2 regions of the Marinomonas sp. 5E14-1 genome follow, and region 2 is predicted to be linked to the other one. Evidence: predicted binding sites of a transcription regulator. Region 2 holds the regulator's gene; the other holds the start of a gene.
What was found. Region 2 encodes sigma-54, which starts transcription at its own class of promoters, with help from an activator protein. Its sites were predicted from a motif close to TGGCACNNNNNTTGCTNT; they were not measured.
Positions count from the first base shown of each region.

Region 1 (6,369 bases), on a different contig from region 2:
TAGAAAGAATCGTAAATATGAACTGGAGTGATATTCAGCCACCACCAAAAGGTTTGTCTAATGATAATTATCTGACAGCTGTATGTCAGGTAGAGAAAGAGATGGTTGAAATCCTCGATGTTGAGCAAATTCTTTCTGAGGTGGCGCCAACCCGTCAGGATATATCTGCTGGCATTGTGGATGATAGCGTTCAAGAAAATGCAAAAAAACACCACATTCTGATTGTAGATGACTCCTCTGTTGCTCGTAAACAGATTAAGCGTTGTATGGAGCAGGTGGGTTTTGAGACAACTGTCTTGCATGATGGTCGTGAAGCGCTTGATCATCTTGAAAGTCTAGTGGCTGAAGGCAAAGATATTACAGAGGTATTTTCCATGGTGATTTCAGATATTGAGATGCCTGAAATGGATGGTTATACCCTAACAACCGCGATTCGGAACGATAGCCGCTTACAAGATTTATTTATCCTGCTTCATACATCATTAAGTGGTGTTTTCAACGAGGCGATGGTAAAGAAAGTTGGGGCAGATGGCTTTTTGGCAAAATTTCAGCCAGATGAGTTGGCTCGATTAGCAATAGAAACAGTACAGGCTCAAACGGAATAGTCGGTAGGCTCCTTTTCGGTTGGTTTTATTTAATGGGCTTCTACCATATATGGAGTTTTAATGCTCAGTAGTACAAATGTAATCACACCTAATGGATATATTAGGTTTAAGGAATACCTTCAAAAGGTATGTGGTATATCCCTTAGCGATAATAAGCAATATTTGGTGGCTAGCCGTTTAGGGCGAATTTTAGAGCGAGAAAACTTTACTAAAATTGAGCAATTGGTTGATGCACTTGAAAAGTTTGGTAATGCAAAACTTAAAGAAGAAGTCGTCAATGCAATGACAACCAATGAAACACTTTGGTTTCGTGATACTCATCCTTTTACTATTTTAAAAGAAAAGATATTACCTGAAATGTCTTCAACTCCTTTGCGAGTTTGGTCTGCTGCTTCTTCTACAGGTCAAGAACCGTACTCTATTAGTATGGTGATTGAAGACTTTAAGGCTTCTCGTCCAGGTGTGATGAAAGCTGGTGAGAAAATTATTGCGACAGATATCTGTACCAATATACTTCAGCATGCAAAACTAGGTGAGTATGACAGTTTAGCGATCGCTCGTGGCTTAGAGGCAGACTTTCAGAAACGCCATTTTGACAAGATCAATGAACAAACTTGGAAGATAAAGTCTCACTTGAGTTCTAGAGTGGAGTTTCGTTATTTGAATCTAATAGATTCATTTGCTGGTTTGGGTAAGTTCGATGTTATTTTCTGTCGCAATGTTCTGATTTATTTCACTGGTGATCTGAAGATAGATATTTTGAAAAGAATGCATGCAGCTTTAAAACCCGGAGGTTATTTGTTCTTAGGTGGTTCAGAAGCGTTGAGTGGTCTTTCAGCTTACTTTGAGATTGTACAATGTCATCCTGGTATTGTTTACAAGGCTAAAGCCTTATAATCTTATAATATTGCAAAAGCCTTATTAAAAAGCCCGCCTTAATTTTTTAGGGTGGGTTTTTTTGTCTTTGTTTTCCTTGTTTATGGTTTGCCGCTTTTTGCCGTTCCTCTAAATAAAAACTATAACCTATTGAATTATATGTTAATTTTATTTTGGCATCATAATTGCTTTATATTATTTAGTTTATGATGTTTTTAATTTGAGGGTTTAATGGCTATATCTTTTGCGAGTGCATTTGCAGGACACGATAAGACGCTAGAGTTTAGAAGTGCTAGAGCGGCAGTGCTTGCTAATAATATCGCTAACGCCGATACGCCTAACTTCAAATCGCGAGACATCAGCTTTGATTCTATGCTTAACGATGCTAGTAACAAACTGCAATTAGCGGGTACAAACTCTAAGCATATATCAGGAGAAGGTTTTTCGTCAGGTTCCGATGCGCTTTTGTATCGAAACGCTAATCAACCTTCTTTAGACGGAAACAATGTCGATATGCAAAGAGAGCAAGCGGAATATGCGCAAAACTCCTTACAGTTCGATACAAGCTTTATGTTTTTGGATAGAAAAATTAGTGGCATGAAAAAAGCGCTTACAGGGAATTAATTACGATGTCTTTAAGTAATATTTTTACAATTTCTGGATCTGCAATGAGTGCTCAAACAGTACGTTTGAACACAGTAGCCAGTAACATGGCAAATGTAGACAGTGTTGCTAGCTCAGCAGATCAAACCTATCGTGCTCGTAAACCTGTATTTTCGCAAATGATGAATGACAGTATGCGTGAGTTTGGTTGGAGTAATGCCAGCATGGATGATAGTGGTGCTGGTGTGGGTGTAAAAGTAGATGGCATTGTTGAATCAGATGCGCCGTTACAGCCTAGATACGAGCCAGATCACCCAATGGCAAATGAAGAAGGGTATGTGTTCTATCCGAACGTGAATCCAATAGAAGAAATGGCAGATATGATGTCAGCTTCTCGATCTTTTCAAACGAATGTGGAAATTATGAACTCAGCAAAAAGTATGATGCAGAAAATGCTCACACTTGGGCAGTCGTAGGAGCTAACAGATGGCAAATATATCTGACACTAAAGGCCTAGGTAATCTGATCTCGCAATATGGGACAGATTCAGCTAAGGCGAAAGCCGGTGTTGAAAAGCCTGCGACCTCTACAGAAGAAACGGGCGCGTTAGCGGATCAAAATGTGTTTTTGAAGCTATATATTGAGCAGCTTAAAGGGCAGGATCCAACTGCACCTCAAGATGCGAATGATATGGTGGCTCAGATGTCACAGTTTAGCTCTTTGGAGCGTTTAACTGGCATATCAGATCAGCTTGAAACTATGGCAACGTCTTTGACTTCTAATCAAGCGCTTAGTGCTTCCACTTTGGTGGGGCGATCTATTTTGATGGAAGGAAGTACGGCAAAAATCTCTGAAGGTTCGGATGATGTTCAACTGAAGACAACGATTCCAGAAGATTCTAAAACGGCCACACTGAAAATATACGATGAAAACAATGTTCTTGTTCGTACGTCTACACTGAATTCAGGCGACTACAAATGGGACAGACTAGATGATGAAGGAAATATTTTGCCGCCTGGTGAATATCGCTTCGCAGCATCATCAACGAATGATAAAGGTGAAATCTCAGCTATGACAACACGTCTACCGACACGTATCCAAGGTGTTACGATTAATGGCGAAGATGGAACCGTTTTGAATGTGGAAAACCACGGCAAAATCAAACTCACAAACGAATTAGAAATTTTAGGGTAATTGGGAGAGTATTATGGGATTCAATACTGCACTATCTGGCATTAAAGCTTCTGCTGATTATTTAAGTGTGACGGGTAATAACATTGCCAATGCTGACACAACGGGTTTCAAAAAGTCTCGTATAGAATTTGATGACCTTTATAATACAAGCGTTTTGGGTGCTGGTAGTGGTAACAGTATTGGTTCTGGTGTGAGCGTTAGTAATGTCTCCCAAGAGTTTTCATCGGGCAACTTATCTTATACTGATAATAACCTCGATATTGCTGTGGATGGCGCTGGCTTTTTTGTATTGGATGCTGGTGTTGCTCAATCCTATACCCGAGCGGGTAACTTCAAATTAGATGAAAATGGTTTCTTAGTAACGAACGATGGTAGCAATGTGCAAGGCTACAATGCCGTTGACGGGATCATTGGTGGTAATTTGGAAGATATGACAATACCAAACGATCGTATTCCTCCAGAGCCTACGACAGAAATGTCTTTAAAAGTTAACTTGAACTCTAAAAATGAAGATGTCCCTCCGTACATAAAAGCTGAGTTTGATCCGCTTGATCCTGATACTTACAACTTTACTCAAACTCAAGGTGTTGTTGATGCCAATGGTAGAACTAATATAGTGACCTACTATTATGCTAAGAGTGAGCTGCCAAATACCTACCAGGTTCACGCCACAGTAAATGGTGCAATGTTGGATGATACTGGCGCTGCGTTTATGGATGAAGCGTTTGCGACTTTTAATTCGGATCAAGAAGGGGTGGATTATAATGGTGATGGGGAGAATGAATTGCCATTCGAGCTTTTATATATCGGTGGGGCGCAGCCAACAACAGCTGATATTGAAGCGGGAACCAAAACACCTTTAACAGTGGCTGGTACATTGAGTGGGATAGCGATTAACTCAACATTGGCACCTGAAGACGTGAGAGATTCTAGCTCTGTAGGGCGTGAGGCATTTGATCCGCTTGAGCCAGAAACATACAACTACAGTAATACTCGAACGGTTTATGATGCTTTAGGTGAAGCGCATACACTGGGGTACTACTTTATTAAACAAGGTGAAGAGAATACTTACGAGTTGCGCGTGACAATGGACGGTGAAGAAACTTTTGAAGATCCTATAACAGGTGAAGATACTCGCTTTTTGGAAAGTAATACTTCAGTGTCTTTTGACGCGGCAGGTAACTTGCTTGGCGCGTATCGAGGTTTGCCTCCATTTGATATTGCGGAGCCGATTTCATTAGAGATTCTAGGGGTTGATCCGACAAACCGCGGTCGTATTACGCCATTGGATCTAAATGGTTCTACGCAGTATGCATTGGCAAATACAGATACGTTTGATCAAGACGGTTTTTCTGCTGGTGAGCTGCAAGGTATCTCCTTTGATAGTGATGGCTTTTTGATTGCTAATTACACAAACCAACAAACGGCAACACTTGGCCAGCTTGCCCTAGCAACTTTTGATAGTACTGACGGTCTTATGCCTAATGGGCATACGTCTTGGTTGGCTAGTAAGAGCTCTGGTCCAGCTGATATTGGTCGTCCAAATAGCGGCACATTAGGAAAAATTCAAGGTGGAGCGTTAGAAGAGTCTAATGTCGACTTAACGTCTGAATTGGTTGCATTGATTGAGGCGCAGCGTAATTATCAAGCAAACAGTAAAACATTAGAAACAGAAAATACTGTCACACAGACGATAATAAACCTTCGTTAATTTTCTGGAGAGAGAAGATTTAGGCCGAAGCAACTATGTTGTTTCGGCTTTTTTTTGTTTGTTTTTTTAAGTTGGTATGATTCTTGATATGTATTAATTAAATGAAACAAATTCTTCTAGGAGAGCGGCAGTGGATAAGGCCTTATATTTAGCAATGAGTGGTGGTGTACAAACCATGAATGCTCAAACGATACACGCTAACAATCTGGCAAATGTCAGTACAACAGGTTTTCGTTCTGACTTTGAACAAGCCCGCTCTATGCAGGTTTATGGGGATTATCATCCTAGCCGTGTGTACGCTATGACAGAGAACCCAGCGACACGTTATACCCAAGGTGACATGATTCAAACTGGCCGAGATATGGATGTTGCGGTTGCCGGAGAAGGTTTTATTGCGGTTTATGATGAGCGTGGCCAAGAGGCCTACACTCGTGCCGGAGACTTGCAAATTAATGCCGCAGGGCAACTTGTGACAGGACGAGGTTTGCCAGTCGCCGGTGTCGACGGTCCTATATTTTTACCGCCTTTGGATAATATCAATATCATGTCAGATGGGTCGATTTCTATTGTTCCTCAAGGTGGCGCAGGCAATGAAGTAGCTGTATTGAACCAAATTAAATTGGTCAATCCAGATACTCAAAATTTACGGAAAGAAGAAGATGGCTTAATTCATTCCCGTGACGGTCAAGTGTTTGAATTGGATCCTAACGTGCAACTTGTGAGTGGCTTTGTTGAAGGTAGTAACGTGAATGCGGTGGAAGAAATGACGCACATCATGAACCTTTCCAGAAGATTTGAAATGAATGTCAAAATGATGGACACGATTCGAGAGAACGCTAATTCGTCAGCTCGAATATTACAACGTGCTTCTTAGGTTTCATTGATAGACAACATCAATAAATAATTGTTATCAGAGATAGAATAACAGAGGTTATTATGAATTCAGCATTGTGGGTAAGTAAGACTGGTTTAAGCGGAATGGATAAACAGTTGAACGTGGTAGCCAACAACTTGGCTAACGTTTCGACAACGGCTTTCAAAAAAGACCGTGCTGTATTTGAAGATCTTATGTATAAAACGGTTCGAGCACCTGGTGGTTTGAGTGCTCAGAATGCTGAATTACCTTCAGGTTTGCAATTGGGTACAGGTGTTAAGGTTGGAGCGACGCAAAAAGACTTTTCTAACGGCGATTACAACATGACTGATAGGCAGCTTGATGTTGCGATTCAGGGTAAAGGTTTTTTACAGGTTTTGATGCCAGATGGAACAATCGGTTATACGCGAGACGGCAGCCTTCAGTTGAACAGTGAGGGGCAAATAGCAACTTCTGGCGGATTAGTGGTTGAGCCGGGTATTCAAATAGATCCTAATGCCATTGAA
Region 1 covers NZ_JBDXMW010000002.1:132,154-138,522, reverse strand. The annotation lists gene ABFY09_RS02265 (chemotaxis protein CheV) at 1-605, shown strand, start outside; gene ABFY09_RS02260 (protein-glutamate O-methyltransferase CheR) at 666-1,502, shown strand; gene flgB (flagellar basal body rod protein FlgB) at 1,713-2,105, shown strand; gene flgC (flagellar basal body rod protein FlgC) at 2,111-2,560, shown strand; gene ABFY09_RS02245 (flagellar hook capping FlgD N-terminal domain-containing protein) at 2,571-3,278, shown strand; gene ABFY09_RS02240 (flagellar hook protein FlgE) at 3,292-4,989, shown strand; gene flgF (flagellar basal-body rod protein FlgF) at 5,120-5,863, shown strand; gene flgG (flagellar basal-body rod protein FlgG) at 5,926-6,369, shown strand, end outside.
Region 1: flgB (flagellar basal body rod protein FlgB) is a predicted target of sigma-54. The motif match lies at 1,656-1,673, and genes of this name have one in related genera.

Region 2 (6,369 bases):
TACCGCTTCTTGGGTCTTATTGTGTTTATCTATTTATAATTAGTTCAGGCAGTTCGATCTAATGTTTAAATTTGAAAGTACCACTACGCCTAGAATATTATTGCTCGCTACCATATTAATTGCGAGTGTAGCAGTTTTTTTATGGCACGGAACTTCTCCTCAAAAGAACCTAATACCAACAGATTCTTTAAGCAGCTCCCCTGACTATTTTATCACTCAGGTAACCATCAAAGAGTTCAATCAAAACGGGGAGTTGATTGAAACCCTCAAAGCTAAGCAAACACTGCACTATGTTGATGACTCGAAAACACTCCTTGATTCTCCGAGCGTTGCACGCAAATCAGAGTCAGGAACCTGGAGTGCAAAAGCGAATAAAGGCATCATTCATGATGGAAGTGATGATATTCTACTCACAGATAATGCTGAAGCCGTTAAAACATATCTTCAATCTGAAGACATAAAATTGAGCGCAGACAGCATACATTACTTAGATAAAGATCAATCATTAACAAGCCAAGGAAGTCCGATACTAGTCTCCACACAAGGAGAAACTTCCGCTGACAAAATTACGACCTATATAAATTCAGAAGAAGTTATCATGACAGGATCTGTAAGAGGAACATATGAAACACTTGATTAACATTTGCGCCTTGCTAATTTCAGCTTTATTAAGTCAATACACTTATGCCTTACCAGATGACATAAATAAACCTATAGAAGTTCAAGCTGATGAAGTCTCTTTTAACCAAAACACTGGGGAAGCCATTTACAAAGGCAATGTCTTCATCAAGCAAGGCTCTATTGAAATACAGGCACAATATTTAAAAGTTGTGACCGATGTAAAGACAAAAAAATTCAATCGTTTAGAAGCCTTGGGGGAACCAGCAAAATTCAGCCAACAAATCAATTTGACTGGCAACACTGTTACCAGCAAAGGAAATAAAATCCATTACTCTATCACTCAATCCAAACTAGAAATTATAGGTAATGGACAGTTAAGCAAGCTAAACAACTCTATATCCGCCGACTACATCCTTTACACTATTGATGATGGAGCCTTTAGTGCAGAAAAAAAAGGCACAGGCAGAGTATCGATGACGCTTCAATCTCCATTAGCTGAGGAAACAAATTAAATGGCCCTTCTAGAAGCTAAAAACCTAGCAAAGAGCTACAAAAAACGACAAGTAGTAAAGGATGTTTCCATCTCAGTTGAGTCTGGGCAAGCTGTTGGTTTGCTTGGTCCTAACGGTGCAGGCAAAACCACATGCTTTTACATGATAGTTGGGATGGTTACTAATGATGCAGGCGGCATATTCATCGACAGTAAAGATATCACCAGTAACGCGATGCATACCAGAGCACAAAAAGGTATCGGCTACTTACCACAAGAAGCCTCTATTTTTAGAAAAATGTCTGTTGAAGACAATATTCTAGCGATTTTAGAAACACGTAAAGAACTCACAAAAGCTCAGAAGAAATCCAGACTTGAAGACTTATTAGAAGAGTTTCATATTACTCATATCAGAAAAAATTTAGGCATGGCCCTATCTGGTGGTGAGAGGCGCCGTGTAGAAATTGCGCGGGCACTAGCAATGAACCCAAAATTCGTTCTCTTAGACGAGCCTTTTGCTGGCGTTGACCCCATTTCTGTCGGTGATATCAAACTTATCATCAAACACCTACAAGAAAGCGGCATTGGTGTTCTGATTACAGACCACAATGTCAGAGAAACCTTAGACATCTGTGATAAAGCTTATATTGTGGGCAATGGATATATCATTGCTTCTGGTGATGCTAGTACAGTTATTAACAATGAACAGGTGAAAAAAGTCTATTTAGGTGATGACTTCCGCCTGTAACCCCTTATCATTACTGCAGAAAGGGAGTAGTATGCATAACTCGTTCCAATTCACTCAAATAAAAAGAGTTGCTCCATGAAGCAGTCTTTACAGTTAAAACTCGGTCAACAGCTGACCATGACACCCCAGCTGCAGCAAGCGATACGTTTGCTGCAGCTTTCTACGCTGGATCTTAAACAAGAAATTCATGAATTTCTTGAATCCAACCCTCTTCTTGAACTTGACGACGACGAACAAGGACAAGTAGAAGCACCAGCTAGCATCGAATCCAAAAGCACAGCAGAAACACCTGATATCAATACAAGTGAAGAAGCTCGTGTTGAATCAGAATGGACAGAAAGCATTCCTGAAGAGCTCTCAATAGATAGTAACTGGGATGACACCTACCAAAGTTCTGCAGCGATCAGCGACAACAATAACTATGAAGGTGACAGCGACTTCGAAAGCCGTAATGCGCCTGCAGAAAGCATACAAGATCATTTAATCTGGCAATTAAATTTAACTCACATGTCTGATCGAGACATTGAGATTGCATACGCAATTATTGAATGCGTACAACCAGATGGTTACCTAAGTATTACACCAAACGATATCTGCGAGTCCCTTTCGACCGAACTAGAAGAACTTGAAATAGAAGAAGTTATGGCAGTCCAACATAGACTGCAGCGTTTTGACCCTATTGGTGTTTGCTCTACCGATCTACGAGATTGCCTATTAGTTCAGCTAGAAGCATTTCAAAACCACCCTTTATACAAAAGCACGCATAACCTGATTGACAATTATTTGCCGCTTCTTGGCAGTCGTGACTTTGCGCAATTAAGCAGAAAAACAAAGCTAAAAGACGAAGCTCTTAAAGAAGTAGTTTGCTTAATACAACAACTTAATCCTCGTCCCGGCTCTGTTATTGATGCAGATGATACGGACTATGTCATTCCTGATGTCTCTGTCAAAAAACGCAATGGCAGCTGGCAAGTAGAGCTAAACAATGACGCTTTACCGCCTGTCAAAATAAACGAAACCTATTCTGCTATGGCTAGCACAGCGTCAACGCCCGAAGACGCGAGCTATATCAAGACGTCATTACAAGAAGCCAAGTGGTTCATGAAAAGTTTACAAAGCCGAAATGAAACCCTATTAAAAGTTGCCAGCTGTATTGTAAGCCGTCAAATTGACTTCTTTGAATTAGGTGAAGAAGCCATGAAGCCCATGGTACTTCACGATGTAGCCGAAGAAGTCGGCATGCACGAATCAACAATATCTAGGGTGACGACTCAAAAATACATACACACACCAAAAGGTATTTTTGAACTTAAATATTTCTTCTCCAGCCATGTCAACACAGCATCTGGCGGAGAATGCTCTTCTACAGCAATACGAGCCATGATTAAAAAGCTAGTAACAGATGAGCCAGCTAAAAAACCTTTAAGCGACAATAAATTAGCGACTATTTTGGCTGACCAAGGCATACAAGTTGCCCGCCGTACTGTTGCAAAATACCGCGAGGCGATGAACATACCGCCATCCAATGAACGCAAGCGATTGATCTAAACGGACACTACTTTATCATGCCATTAAAATCATTATTGAAAGCGGAACTTGTCTTTGCAAAACAAGAGATTGTCAGCAAAAAACGCGTTCTTGAGAACTTAGCGGAAGTCGCATCTAACAAACTACATTGCGATAACGAAGCGGTTTATGACGCTTTATTAGGCCGAGAAAAACTTGGCAGTACTGGAATAGGAAATGGTATAGCCATTCCTCACTGTCGTTTGGAATCCGCCAATCATACGGCAATCGTTGTGATGTCATTACAAAAACCGATTGACTTTGATGCGATTGATAAAAGAGCTGTAGATTTGATCTTCGCCCTCATCGTTCCACCTCACGAGTGTGACTCTCATTTATCGACATTGGCGCAGATTGCAGAATTAGCACAATCGCCACAATCTTTAGATAAATTAAGAACCGCTCAAACAAACGAAGAGCTATTTAATATATTTGATTCGTTAATATAGGAAGCACGCATGCAAGAAAAGTCTATTACTATCATCAACAAACTTGGCTTGCATGCTAGAGCTGCAGGAAAACTTGTTGAAACAACTTCTCGCTTCTCCTGTGATATTACCATCGAAAAAGAAGGTCGTAACGTCGACGGAAAAAGCATTATGGCAATGATGATGCTCGCTGCAGGAAAGGGCACCGAAATTCATATCAAAACCAATGGAGATGACGAAAAAAACGCCCTAAAAGCCATAATAGAATTGATCAACAATCGCTTTGGTGAAGATGAGTAACACTTTATATGTCAGAGAAAGCAACTCTAACTAACCACCTGCAGACAGTCACCGAGTCTCTTGAGTCCGGTGCCACCATGCAAATCCGTTATTTACTTAACGGTGCACTACCTGCACAGGACGTTGCTCGATTATTGGAATCCTCCCCACCTAAAGAACGAAAGCTTTTATGGGAGCTGATTGACTCAGAAAACCAAGGCGAAGTGCTACAATATCTAAGTGAAGATATTGGCGCTCAATTCATGAAAAACATGAATACTGAGCGATTGATAGAGTTATCGGAAAGTTTTGAAAGTGATGACTTAGCCGATTTATTACAGCATTTACCAGAAACTATTGTAAAAGAAGTTCTTGCGTCCATGACAACGCAAGACAGGGTGCGTGTTGAAGCCCTATTAAGCTACTCGGAAGATTCTGCCGGTGGCTTAATGAACACAGACACAATAACAATACGTCCAAACATAACGATTGATATTGTATTTCGCTACCTTAGAAGGCACGACATTCTCCCTGATATGACAGACAACCTGCTGGTTGTTAGTCGATCTGATCGCTTATTAGGCACTCTCCCTCTCACAAAGTTATTAGTGTCAGACACCAGCGATATCGTTCGAGATATCATGGAAACAGAATACACCGTCATTGAGGCTGAAACACCTGCCAGCGAAGTCGCACAGTTATTCGAAAAAATGGACCTTGTTTCTGCCCCTGTTATTGATGGAAAAAGCAAAAAGCTTCTAGGTCGAATCACGATCGATGACGTGGTGGATGTCATTCGAGACGAAGCAGAGCATTCAATGCTAAGCATGGCTGGTCTCGATGACGACGAAGATACTTTCGCCCCCATTATGAGAACAACAAGGCGCCGCGCCGTATGGCTAGGAGTCAACTTGGTGACGGCGTTTATTGCATCTTATGTCATTGGGTTATTTCAGGACACGCTAGACCAAGTTGTTGCTCTCGCCATTCTCATGCCTATTGTCGCTAGTATGGGCGGTATCGCAGGCTCTCAAGTTCTCACATTAGTAATACGCGGTATCGCGCTCGACCAAATAGGCACTACCAATACTCGCTGGCTGTTAAACAGAGAACTCATTGTTGGCCTCATTAATGGGCTTCTGTGGGCAACCATTATTGCCGTTCTCACCGCACTTTGGTTTGACAATATGAAGATTGCCTATATCATTGCTGGCGCGATCATCATTAATCTTTTATTTGCCGCAATGACAGGCACACTTTTACCGATTTTATTGAAGAAAGTCGGTATAGACCCAGCTCTTGCTGGAAGCGTAATCCTCACAACAGTAACAGATGTTGTTGGATTTCTTTCCTTCCTTGGCCTTGCTACCATCTTTTTAATATAGGTTCCCATGACAGACTTTGATCAATTTGAAAATGAAGACGAAATCCCTAAAAGCAAAACCCAGATCAAGCGAGAAATGGAAGCTTTGCAAGATCTTGGCAAAAAGCTACTTAAGTTAAGTAAAAACCAACTTAAAAAAGTTGAAATGTCTGATACATTACGCGATGCCATTGCAGAAGCCGAAAGAATCAAACACCATGAAGCATCACGAAGACACTTGCAGTACATAGGCAAAATCATGCGTACGGAAGATCATGAAACGATTGCTCAGCGGGTGGCTTTATTTGACTCCACATCAGCCGCATACAATAAGCTTTTCCATCAACTAGAAGCCAAAAGAGACGCTTTAATCGGTGAAAATAGCAAAGAGGTTTTGTCTCAATACTTAGACGAAAACCCAAATATGGAAGATATACAGCTACTTAGACAGCTTATTCGCCTATCTCAGAAAGAAGTGTCACAAGGAAGCAACACAACCAATCGTAAAAAACTGTTTCGCTTTTTACGTGAAGCAGAAGAAAAACGCTTAGGCCTTAAGTAATACCTCAAAAATAAGTGATAAAAAAGCTCTAGCTACACAAATAGCTAGAGCTTTTTATGTGAGATAAAAAGCATTCCTAAAAGGAAAAGTAGGTTATTTTTTCTCCAAAGGTCGATACTTAATGGGCGTAATAACCGGATCATTAAACGAACCTTCTACTTTGTATTGAATACTGGTCACCTTAGACAATTGATCACCAATCAATTTATCTGTAATAAAGAGCAAACCGGCAATTTGAGGCGTAGAAAGCAACAACCCAGCGAGAGGTAAAGTACCCATTAACGGGAAAGTTGCCGTCAATTTTTCATCCAA
Region 2 covers NZ_JBDXMW010000004.1:38,631-44,999, reverse strand. The annotation lists gene ABFY09_RS04520 (calcium/sodium antiporter) at 1-62, shown strand, start outside; gene lptC (LPS export ABC transporter periplasmic protein LptC) at 62-640, shown strand; gene lptA (lipopolysaccharide transport periplasmic protein LptA) at 624-1,133, shown strand; gene lptB (LPS export ABC transporter ATP-binding protein) at 1,134-1,859, shown strand; gene ABFY09_RS04500 (RNA polymerase factor sigma-54) at 1,935-3,407, shown strand; gene ptsN (PTS IIA-like nitrogen regulatory protein PtsN) at 3,425-3,874, shown strand; gene ABFY09_RS04490 (HPr family phosphocarrier protein) at 3,884-4,153, shown strand; gene mgtE (magnesium transporter) at 4,162-5,517, shown strand; gene yjgA (ribosome biogenesis factor YjgA) at 5,524-6,057, shown strand; gene ABFY09_RS04475 (YhdP family protein) at 6,151-6,369, opposite strand, start outside.